DNA from 4 places in the Lysinibacillus sp. FSL K6-0057 genome. Region 1 is predicted to be linked to each of the others. Evidence: riboswitches for the same ligand, from Rfam matches in the RefSeq annotation. Region 1 holds a riboswitch; each other region holds the start of a gene.
What was found. Region 1 has a riboswitch for cobalamin ahead of MHB40_RS15620 (energy-coupling factor ABC transporter permease). Riboswitches for the same ligand answer to the same signal wherever they lie in the genome.
Positions count from the first base shown of each region.

Region 2: it holds a riboswitch for cobalamin, as region 1 does, so the genes downstream of both, MHB40_RS11505 (ABC transporter substrate-binding protein) here and MHB40_RS15620 (energy-coupling factor ABC transporter permease) in region 1, are expected to answer to the same signal.
Region 3: it holds a riboswitch for cobalamin, as region 1 does, so the genes downstream of both, MHB40_RS12490 (glutaredoxin) here and MHB40_RS15620 (energy-coupling factor ABC transporter permease) in region 1, are expected to answer to the same signal.
Region 4: it holds a riboswitch for cobalamin, as region 1 does, so the genes downstream of both, cobT (nicotinate-nucleotide--dimethylbenzimidazole phosphoribosyltransferase) here and MHB40_RS15620 (energy-coupling factor ABC transporter permease) in region 1, are expected to answer to the same signal.

Region 1 is NZ_CP152047.1:3,122,152-3,124,352, forward strand. It holds gene MHB40_RS15615 ((2Fe-2S) ferredoxin domain-containing protein) at 1-286, opposite strand, end outside; cobalamin riboswitch at 432-614, opposite strand; cobalamin riboswitch at 867-1,052, shown strand; gene MHB40_RS15620 (energy-coupling factor ABC transporter permease) at 1,200-1,946, shown strand; gene MHB40_RS15625 (energy-coupling factor ABC transporter substrate-binding protein) at 1,950-2,201, shown strand, end outside.
Region 2 is NZ_CP152047.1:2,354,506-2,356,706, forward strand. It holds gene MHB40_RS11500 (translation factor GTPase family protein) at 1-679, opposite strand, end outside; cobalamin riboswitch at 838-1,025, shown strand; gene MHB40_RS11505 (ABC transporter substrate-binding protein) at 1,192-2,184, shown strand.
Region 3 is NZ_CP152047.1:2,552,845-2,555,045, forward strand. It holds gene MHB40_RS12485 (hypothetical protein) at 1-559, shown strand, start outside; cobalamin riboswitch at 860-1,038, shown strand; gene MHB40_RS12490 (glutaredoxin) at 1,155-1,379, shown strand; gene nrdI (class Ib ribonucleoside-diphosphate reductase assembly flavoprotein NrdI) at 1,376-1,735, shown strand; gene nrdE (class 1b ribonucleoside-diphosphate reductase subunit alpha) at 1,732-2,201, shown strand, end outside.
Region 4 is NZ_CP152047.1:1,300,142-1,302,342, reverse strand. It holds gene MHB40_RS06055 (trimeric intracellular cation channel family protein) at 1-212, shown strand, start outside; gene cobT (nicotinate-nucleotide--dimethylbenzimidazole phosphoribosyltransferase) at 264-1,319, opposite strand; cobalamin riboswitch at 1,408-1,584, opposite strand; gene MHB40_RS06045 (DMT family transporter) at 1,669-2,201, opposite strand, start outside.

The DNA.
Region 1 (2,201 bases):
GTTCGTTGTATAAGGATTCATGATGTAAATCTTGTACTAGTGTCCTAGCATGCTCTGTTGATGGCACACGATACCAATTCCCTTGAGGGTAGGCGATTACCACACAGGCATCCTTGCATCGTCCATTACAGCGCGTTCTTGTCGTATGTATTTCTTGATCGAGTGCTTGTCGCTGTATTTCATCTCGAATGGCTAAGGTAATTTCCTCACCATCCTTATTCATGCAACTACTGCCATTGCAAATAAAGAGATGTGTTTTCATCCCCTCTAAATTCCATGTTGTCATCTTCTGTCTCCCCTCATTTGCTTTCTGGAAAAAGAAAAACCTTTACTCTAAATCGAAGAGTAAAGGTTTTGTAGAAGCCAAATAAAAACGAATAGCATGAAATAAAGGTACTCGCTTCCGCTTCAACTTCTCCCTCCGAAAAGTTTGCATGCACAATCAAATAAGCAGGTTTCCTGACTTAAGCTTCATTTTACAGTCGCACCTTCCCAAGTTTGCACCAGTGGCTTTGCGATTTCATCAGCTATTACAGTAGCGGGGGCTGTATTGGATTTTCACCAATTTCCCTATTATCTCGAGCTATTCGAGCACTTATTGACGTTTTATATGAAATTTTTATTAGTATTTTAAATAGAAAACTGTCTTAATCATATCTTATTATTTTAAAATTTCAATATTTCTTTAAAAATTTATGACAAATTTATCAATTTTGAAGTGAACTGGGGTATAAAATTTATACAATATCCATCATTAGCACAATGAATATTATCAGAATATTCGCCGTTGACCTTTAATTAAAAAAATTTTATAAAAAGGTATAGCATATTTATGGAAAATCATGTTACACTTTGTCGTGAAATCTCACAATTGAATGTTTTTCGGTGTAAAATGCTTGCCATTTTGCTTAAAAGGGAAGCCGGTTTGAGTCCGGCGCGGTCCCGCCACTGTAATAGGGAGCTTTATAGAATATGTCACTGTCCAACGGATGGGAAGACCTATAAAGTATTGAACTAGAGCCAGGAGACCTGCCGAAAAATAGGTGATCGTTTCAGCCTACGAGGATAGGTGTGCGGCTTAGCAGATGAGAATGTTATTTGCTTTTTTAGCTATGCACTTTTCCACCAACGGAGAAGTGCTTTTTTATTTACGCACGCTACATTCTAAAAATCTATTAATTAGTTAGGAGGAAAGCTTTTTGAAATTTTCATGGTGGAAACTTAGTTATTTTTTATTGGCCTTTTTAATTGTGCCAAAACGTGCCTTTGCGATGCATATCATGGAAGGTTTTTTACCAATCGAATGGGCGATTTTTTGGTGGGTTATTTCTATTCCTTTTATCGTTCTAGGATTGCGTTCTATTCGCAAAACAATTGAAGAAAATCCTGAAACAAAGATGCTTTTAGGGCTTTCAGGAGCCTTTGCTTTTGTGCTATCTGCCTTAAAAATCCCTTCTGTTACAGGTAGCTGCTCTCACCCAACTGGTGTTGGACTTGGGACAGTTCTCTTTGGCCCTCTAGCCATGAGTGTAATTGGAACAATCGTTTTATTATTCCAATCTTTATTATTAGCACATGGAGGAATCACGACTTTAGGGGCGAACGCCTTTTCGATGGCTATTGTAGGTCCTTTTATTGCTTACTTTGTCTTTAAAGGAGCACAAAAAGTAGGTTTGTCATTTTCACTAGCCGTATTTTTCGCAGCTATGCTTGGTGATTTAGGTACATATGTTGTGACTTCTGTACAACTAGCACTAGCCTTCCCTTCAGAAGTTGGAGGCTTTATGGCATCCTTTACAAAGTTTGCAGGTATTTTTGCTTTAACTCAAATTCCTTTAGCGGTGAGTGAAGGGATTTTAACGGTCATTGTGATGAATTTCTTGAAAAAATACAATATTAGCGAATTAAAAACTTTACGTGTTTTCTCAACAAAGGAGGCACATTAACAGATGAAAAAAAATTTATTGTTATTAGCAATTGTTGTGTTGTTAGCCATCATTCCATTGTTCATACAAAAAGGTGCTGAATTTGGTGGTGCTGATGGAGAGGCAGAAGCAGCCATTGGTGAAATCAATGCGGAATATGAACCATGGTTCGAAAGCCTATGGGAGCCACCAAGCGGTGAAATCGAAAGCTTATTATTCGTGCTACAGGCAGCTATTGGAGCTGGCTTTATTGGCTACTTCATCGGCTATATGCGT
Region 2 (2,201 bases), 770 kb from region 1:
GAAGCTGGTCAAGAAATTCCTGAATGCCCTCATCCTTTAAGGCAGAGCCTATAAAGCAAGGGAAAGCACATTCGTTTTTAATCATGGCCTGTAGCTGAGCAAGACATGGTTCATGCTCTAATGACTCATTCAGAAAGGCATCCAGCAATTTTTCGTCGCGCTCCGCCAGCCATTCCATGATGCTATTTGACACATAATCTGCTCGCAGCGGTTCATCGACGAACAACACATGCTGAGAGCAATCTTTACGAAGCTGGCTCATGACAGCTCCTACATTTGCTCCTTCACGATCCGTTTTATTGATAAAGAAGAAGGTTGGGACATGGTATTTACGTAAAAGCTGCCACACGGTTTCAGTATGGCCTTGTATCCCTTCGACTGCGCTAATGATAATAATGGCATAATCCATCACACGGATGGCACGCTCCATCTCAGGGGAGAAATCGACATGCCCAGGTGTATCAATCAATGTGTATGTATCATCGCCAATGCTCATGCGACCTTGCTCGGCAAAGATCGTAATCCCACGCCTGCGCTCTAGCTCATGATTATCAAGAAAGGTATCCTGATGATCGACTCGACCACGGGCTTGAATACTATTTGTATGAAAAAGCACTTGCTCAGAGAAGGTCGTTTTCCCTGCATCCACATGCGCCAGTACACCGATTGTTTTGTACATAAGAAATCCTCGTTTCTATAGATTGCTATCTTTTCATTGTAACAGAATACTCGCATATATAATTCTTGTAAAATAGTTCGTATTTTTGTCGAAATAGTGCTAATATAGTGATGATTGCATAATTAGCGTCATACTACGCTAGTCTATCAATAGTATTGACCATAATAGAACGTATTGGTGCAAATGGCATTTGTCATTTGCTTAAAAGGGAAATCGGTGCAATTCCGATGCTGTCCCGCAACTGTAAATGGGGAGTCTATACAGCATGCCACTGTAGTAAAACTATGGGAAGGCGTATAGATGATGAACCTAAGCCAGGATACCTGCCAGTATGTGTTTTTTGACTAAGAACCACGAGGATGGGGATAGTGATAAAGGTAATGATGATACCGTTATTTCACTATGCTACTCTCTTGGCGACAAGAGGGTTTTTTTTATGCCCTTCCAACCACATGGGTAGTAAAGAAGTCTCTGATTTCTTTCTATATTTTAACAACAAAGGAGAAAAGGACATGAAGAAATGGAAAAGTATATGGCTGATGATGATCATTGCCTTGGTCGCTATTTTAGGGGCTTGTAATGCAAAGGACAAAACTGAATCAGCAGCACAAGGTGAAAAGGTTGAGCCATCTGAGGCAGCAACAGAAGTAACCATTGAAAATAATGACACAAGCCAAACATATAAGGAAGCACCTACGAAAGCGATTAGCTTAAATCAGCATGTGACAGAAATTATGCTGGCGCTTGGCTTAGAGGATTCTATGGTTGGGACGGCTTACTTAGATGACAAAATCTATGAGCCCCTGCAAGAGGCATACGATAAAGTCCCTGTGCTTTCTGACCAATACCCAACGAAGGAGCAAGTGATTGATGCCGAGGCGGATTTCTTATATGCAGGCTGGAAAAGTGGCTTTGGTGAAAAGGGCGTTGGCACACCAGAGGAGCTTGAAGAATTAGGCATTCATACGTATTTACATACGGCTTCTAACATGACAAAACCAACATTAGAAGATATTTTCACTGATATTCGCAATATCGCGAAGATTTTCCGTATCGAAGATCGTGGCGAAGCTTTAATTGAGCAAATGACAAAAGATGTAGAGGCAGTACAAGCTAAATTACCAAAAGATAGCGAAAAATTACGTGTTCTTGTGTTTGATAGCGGTGAAAAGGATGTATTTACAGCTGGTCAAAACTTTATGAATGAGCTGGTGACAATCGCGGGTGGTCAAAATATCTTTGGTGATGTGGAATCAGGCTGGACAACTGTGTCGAAGGAAGATGCAGTAGATCGTAATCCAGAGGTTGTTGTCGTGATTGATTATGGTGAAACAACGGCAGAACAAAAGATCCAATTCTTAAAAAATGATCCAGCATTAAAGGAGATGGAAGCTGTCAAGAATGATCACTTTGTCATCCTGCCACTTTCAGCAGCATCTGAAGGGGTTCGTGCGGCAGAGGCCATTGAAATTTTAGCGAAGGGCTTCTATCCTGAAAACTTTTAAACCAATTTGAGCTAGCG
Region 3 (2,201 bases), 570 kb from region 1:
AGAATATTTAGAGATACTGTTAAAATGGAATAAACAAACACACGCTATTTCTGAAGAAAAACTTCAAAAGCTTTGGATGAAACTGATAAGAAAATATAAATTTTCTCTTGATGAATGGGAAAGAAATGCTGGAAATACGAATATTCACTCGTATCTTGTGAAAGAACAAGGGCATGGTCTACAAAAATTAATTCGTTTTTACAGGGACCGTCATGGAGTGAAATGGTTAGAAAATGCCTTTGATTATGGCATGACATTGCTAATGAAAGGTGGGGAAATGCCAGCATTAGAAATGTTTTTCCTCACAAATTTAATATGTTACAAGTGGCAACTAGACTACTTAGAGGATAAAGAAGTGCAATATTACTTTTCTCATTCAGTAAATGGGAAAGTGAAAGAGGTCTATGATCGTTTTAGGGCTTACGATAGAGAACAGAATCTATTAACTGCAACTAAATTATATAAGCTTTTATCCAAATATAATCCTCAATTTCATACAAATTCTGCAGCAACGCCGGAATTTTATAAGGAATTGGCCCTGTTTATTGAAAAGCACTAATAGATGTTCCTAGTGTCAAACAGTCTATTTTTCTTCAGAATATAGACTGTTTCCATAGCTATTCAAGATTATTTTAGGCATTCTATAAATGAATAGATTTACTGTAGATAGATTTTAATAGAAAATCTCGTACATCGTTTAAAATATATATTTTGTTTAGGTATAAGTAATTAGTGATAATCTATTTCGAACTACATAATAAAAAATACTGAATAATCCAAAAATAAAGAAGTTTAGAATCTAGATTTACTTTTCATTTGAAGGATGGTAAACTTAAAACTATTGAACAACAACAATATATTGTGTTCGTTTTACTAAGGTACTACTATATGTAGTTTAAAAGGGAAGTTCGGTACAATTCCGACGCTGTCCCCGCAACTGTTAAGCTGACGATGATAGCATCCACTGTGCATGCGCATGGGAAGGAAATCAGAGAATGAAGCAAAGCCAGGAGACCTGCCTTTCTAAAACAAATTAATCATTTCTTCGGGGATTAAGAGATGGGAACGTCGGTATTTTTAGTATGTTAACGTTTCCATTTTAGCTATCTCTCTTAAAGAGATAGCCTTTTTATTTTATGAAAAGAGGGATTTCTATGAAACTTTATACGAAAACAATTTGTCCAAAATGCCTGTGGGTAAAATCTGAATTACAACGTGCAGGACTTGAAGCAGAAATTGTTAACATTGATCACGATGAACAAGCTAAGCAAACCATTATAGATGCAGGTTTTTTAAGTGTGCCTGTTTTAGAAATGAATGAAACCTTTATAGGAGATGTTCAGGAAATTGTTTCTCAAATTGAGTTGATTACCCTATGATCGTTTATGCAAGTCGTACAGGCAATGTCCGAAATGTTGTATCCAAATTAAAGGCAGAAGCTATCGAGCTCTCTGAAGAATTGCGACTGAATAAGCCGTATCTTTTAATTACCTACACAGATGGTTTAGGTGACATTCCAGCGAAGGTGCAACGCTTTTTAGAAAAAAACAGAGATTTTTGTAAAGGAGTAGTTGCCAGTGGCAATAGTAACTTTGGCCATCATGTATTTGGCGCTGCTGGTGAGAAAATTGCTACTACCTATCATGTACCCTTAGTAAGGAAATTAGATTTACGAGGCAATCAAACAGATTATGAAGCAATACAAACGTTTTATGAAACGAGGGTAATGAGATGAAAACCTATTTAAAGCTTAATAATGACGTACTGAATCGTTATAGTACAACTGGATTACTTGAGTTAGAAAAAGATCGTGAAGCTACGCGCCGCTACTTTTTAGAGTATGTCAACGTACGTTTGCGTTATTTTATAGATATTGAGGAAAAAATCCGCTATTTAGTTGATGAGGGCTACTATGAGAAAGCATTTATCGACATGTACGAAATGGAATTTATTAAGAAGTTGTATAAAAAAGCCTATGATTATAATTTCCGATTCCCATCCTTTATGAGCGCCAGCAAGTTTTATGATAGCTATGCTATGAAAAGTCGTGACGGCGAAGAGATTTTAGAAAAATATGAGGATCGTATTGTTATTATTGCTTTGTATTTGGCTCAAGGCAACACAGCTTTAGCAGAACGTTCTGTCGAAGCGATGATGGAAGCCTATCAACCTGCCACACCAACTGCATTGAATAGTGGCAA
Region 4 (2,201 bases), 1.8 Mb from region 1:
TTGTACGAGATTTATTAGCTAGACGAAAACCACTAGTTCTCCGTGATGAAGTCTATGGTGTTTGGGCAGCTCTCGCAGGGCTGATAATCGGATTTGAGGTTTTTACAGGGGATATTTTCCTTTATATTTTATTCGCAGTAATTACAGCGTTACGTATTCTTTCCTATATGATGAAGTGGCGCTTGCCATTACGAAAATTAAATCGTGCATAAATACCATTCAGCCAATGACCAAAAATTAAGTCATTGGCTGTTTTATTGTTTTTATCTTTTTAACAACTGCATTGATTCTTCTAAAGTCACCATATTTTTCATCATCGAGCAGGCTGCATCTAAAATGGGAAAGGCTAGGGCTGCACCAGAGCCTTCACCTAAACGCATATTCATGTACAACATTGGTTCAATGCCAAATAATGCAGCGGCAATTTTAGCCCCTGGTTCCTCTGAGGCATGGGAAGGAATAATATAATCTTTTACTTTTGGTTCGAGCTTATAAGCAATGAGCGCGGCAATAGTTGAAATAAATCCATCAATGACAACAGGTTTACGATGGACTGCAGCGCCAAGTATAATGCCTATCATCGCCCCTATCTCTAACCCGCCAACCTTAGCTAGAACATCGATGACATCTTTAGGATTAGGCGTATTTAAGCTAATTGCTTTTTCAATAATCGCCGCTTTATGGGCAATTCCACCTTGACCAACTCCTGCTCCAAATCCTGTTACTTCAATTGGGTCACAGTCAGTTAGAACAGCTAATATCGCAGCACTCGGTGTTGTATTGCCGATGCCCATTTCCCCAGTTCCAAGTACATTGGCACCTTTTCTGATTTCCTCTGTTGCCACACGAATTCCTACTTCAATGGATTGAATAGCCTCTTCTCTAGACATAGCTGGACCTTGTGCCATGTTATCTGTACCATATTTAATTTTATGAATGAGGACACCTGCATCAAGTGGAATATCTTCTTTTACCCCAACATCTACTGTTACTACCTTTGCATTGGTAATGCCCGCAATCGCACAAACACCTGTACCTCCCTTAGGAAAATTTAATGTTTGAAAGACCGTCACATCTTGTGGATTCGTGGTTACACCTTCCTCACAAACACCGTGATCTGCTGCACAAACAATGATGACTTTTTTATCAATCACCGGAAATAATTGTCCAGTTATGCCAGAAAGCTGCACTGCAATGGACTCTAGTTTTCCTAAACTGCCAGGGGGTTTACATAGGGCATCTATACGCTGTCTAGCTTGCTCCATCACCTTCAGGTCAGCACCTTGGATGTTTTGTATCGTGTCTTGTAGTAATTGCATGATAATTGCTCCTCTCTTTTTAAGACAAAAAGAAAAAGTCTGTAGTTTATTGTCATGACAAATAAACTACAGACTTTTCCATCATCTATATCTTCTAAAGCATGTAGGCAGGTCTCCTGGCTCAAGTTCAACATCTCATAGCACCTTCCCAGCAATTTGCTAGTGGCATTCACTATGAAACTCCCTTATACAGTGGCGGGTCCGCTAAAGCTTTTCACTTTATTCCCTATTCTCCCTATTGGGCACCTATTGCTTTTATTCAACTACTTTAAATCTACGACAGCTCACTTTTCCTGTCAATATGTGAAAAGTAAACTTGTAAAACTAAACAGTAACACTATAAAGTGGCTTATGTCTTTTCCAATTCACTTAGTAATGTTGAGCCTAATAGAAGAACAGCCCCTATTATTTGTAGGACTGTCATTTGTTCACCAATAATCATTGTTGAGAGTACTAATGATGTCAGTGGATCAATATAGCTAAGAATGGCTATACTTTGACCTTTTAGCTGAGACATGCCTAAAAAGAACAAAAAGAACCCCACACCTGCATGCACAATACCAAGTACTATCAATACTAGAACGAACCCAAAACTAATTTGCATCACTTGAAAACCCGTAGTCCCTACAATATAGAGACAGAGCAAAAATGCAGCTAAAGAGAGTTGGATAATTGTATTTTCGGGCTCTTTTAAACCACGAATACGTTTATTTGTAAAGGTTAGTACCGTGTAAAAGCATGCTGCGATCAAACCATAGACAATACCGATAAAGTGACCACTGTTCTCCATGTTTTGGCTTTGGACAATCAAAAATAGGCCTATTAATGCTACAGCAACATACACTATTTTTCTCCCTACTAACGTCTCTTTTAAAATAATAG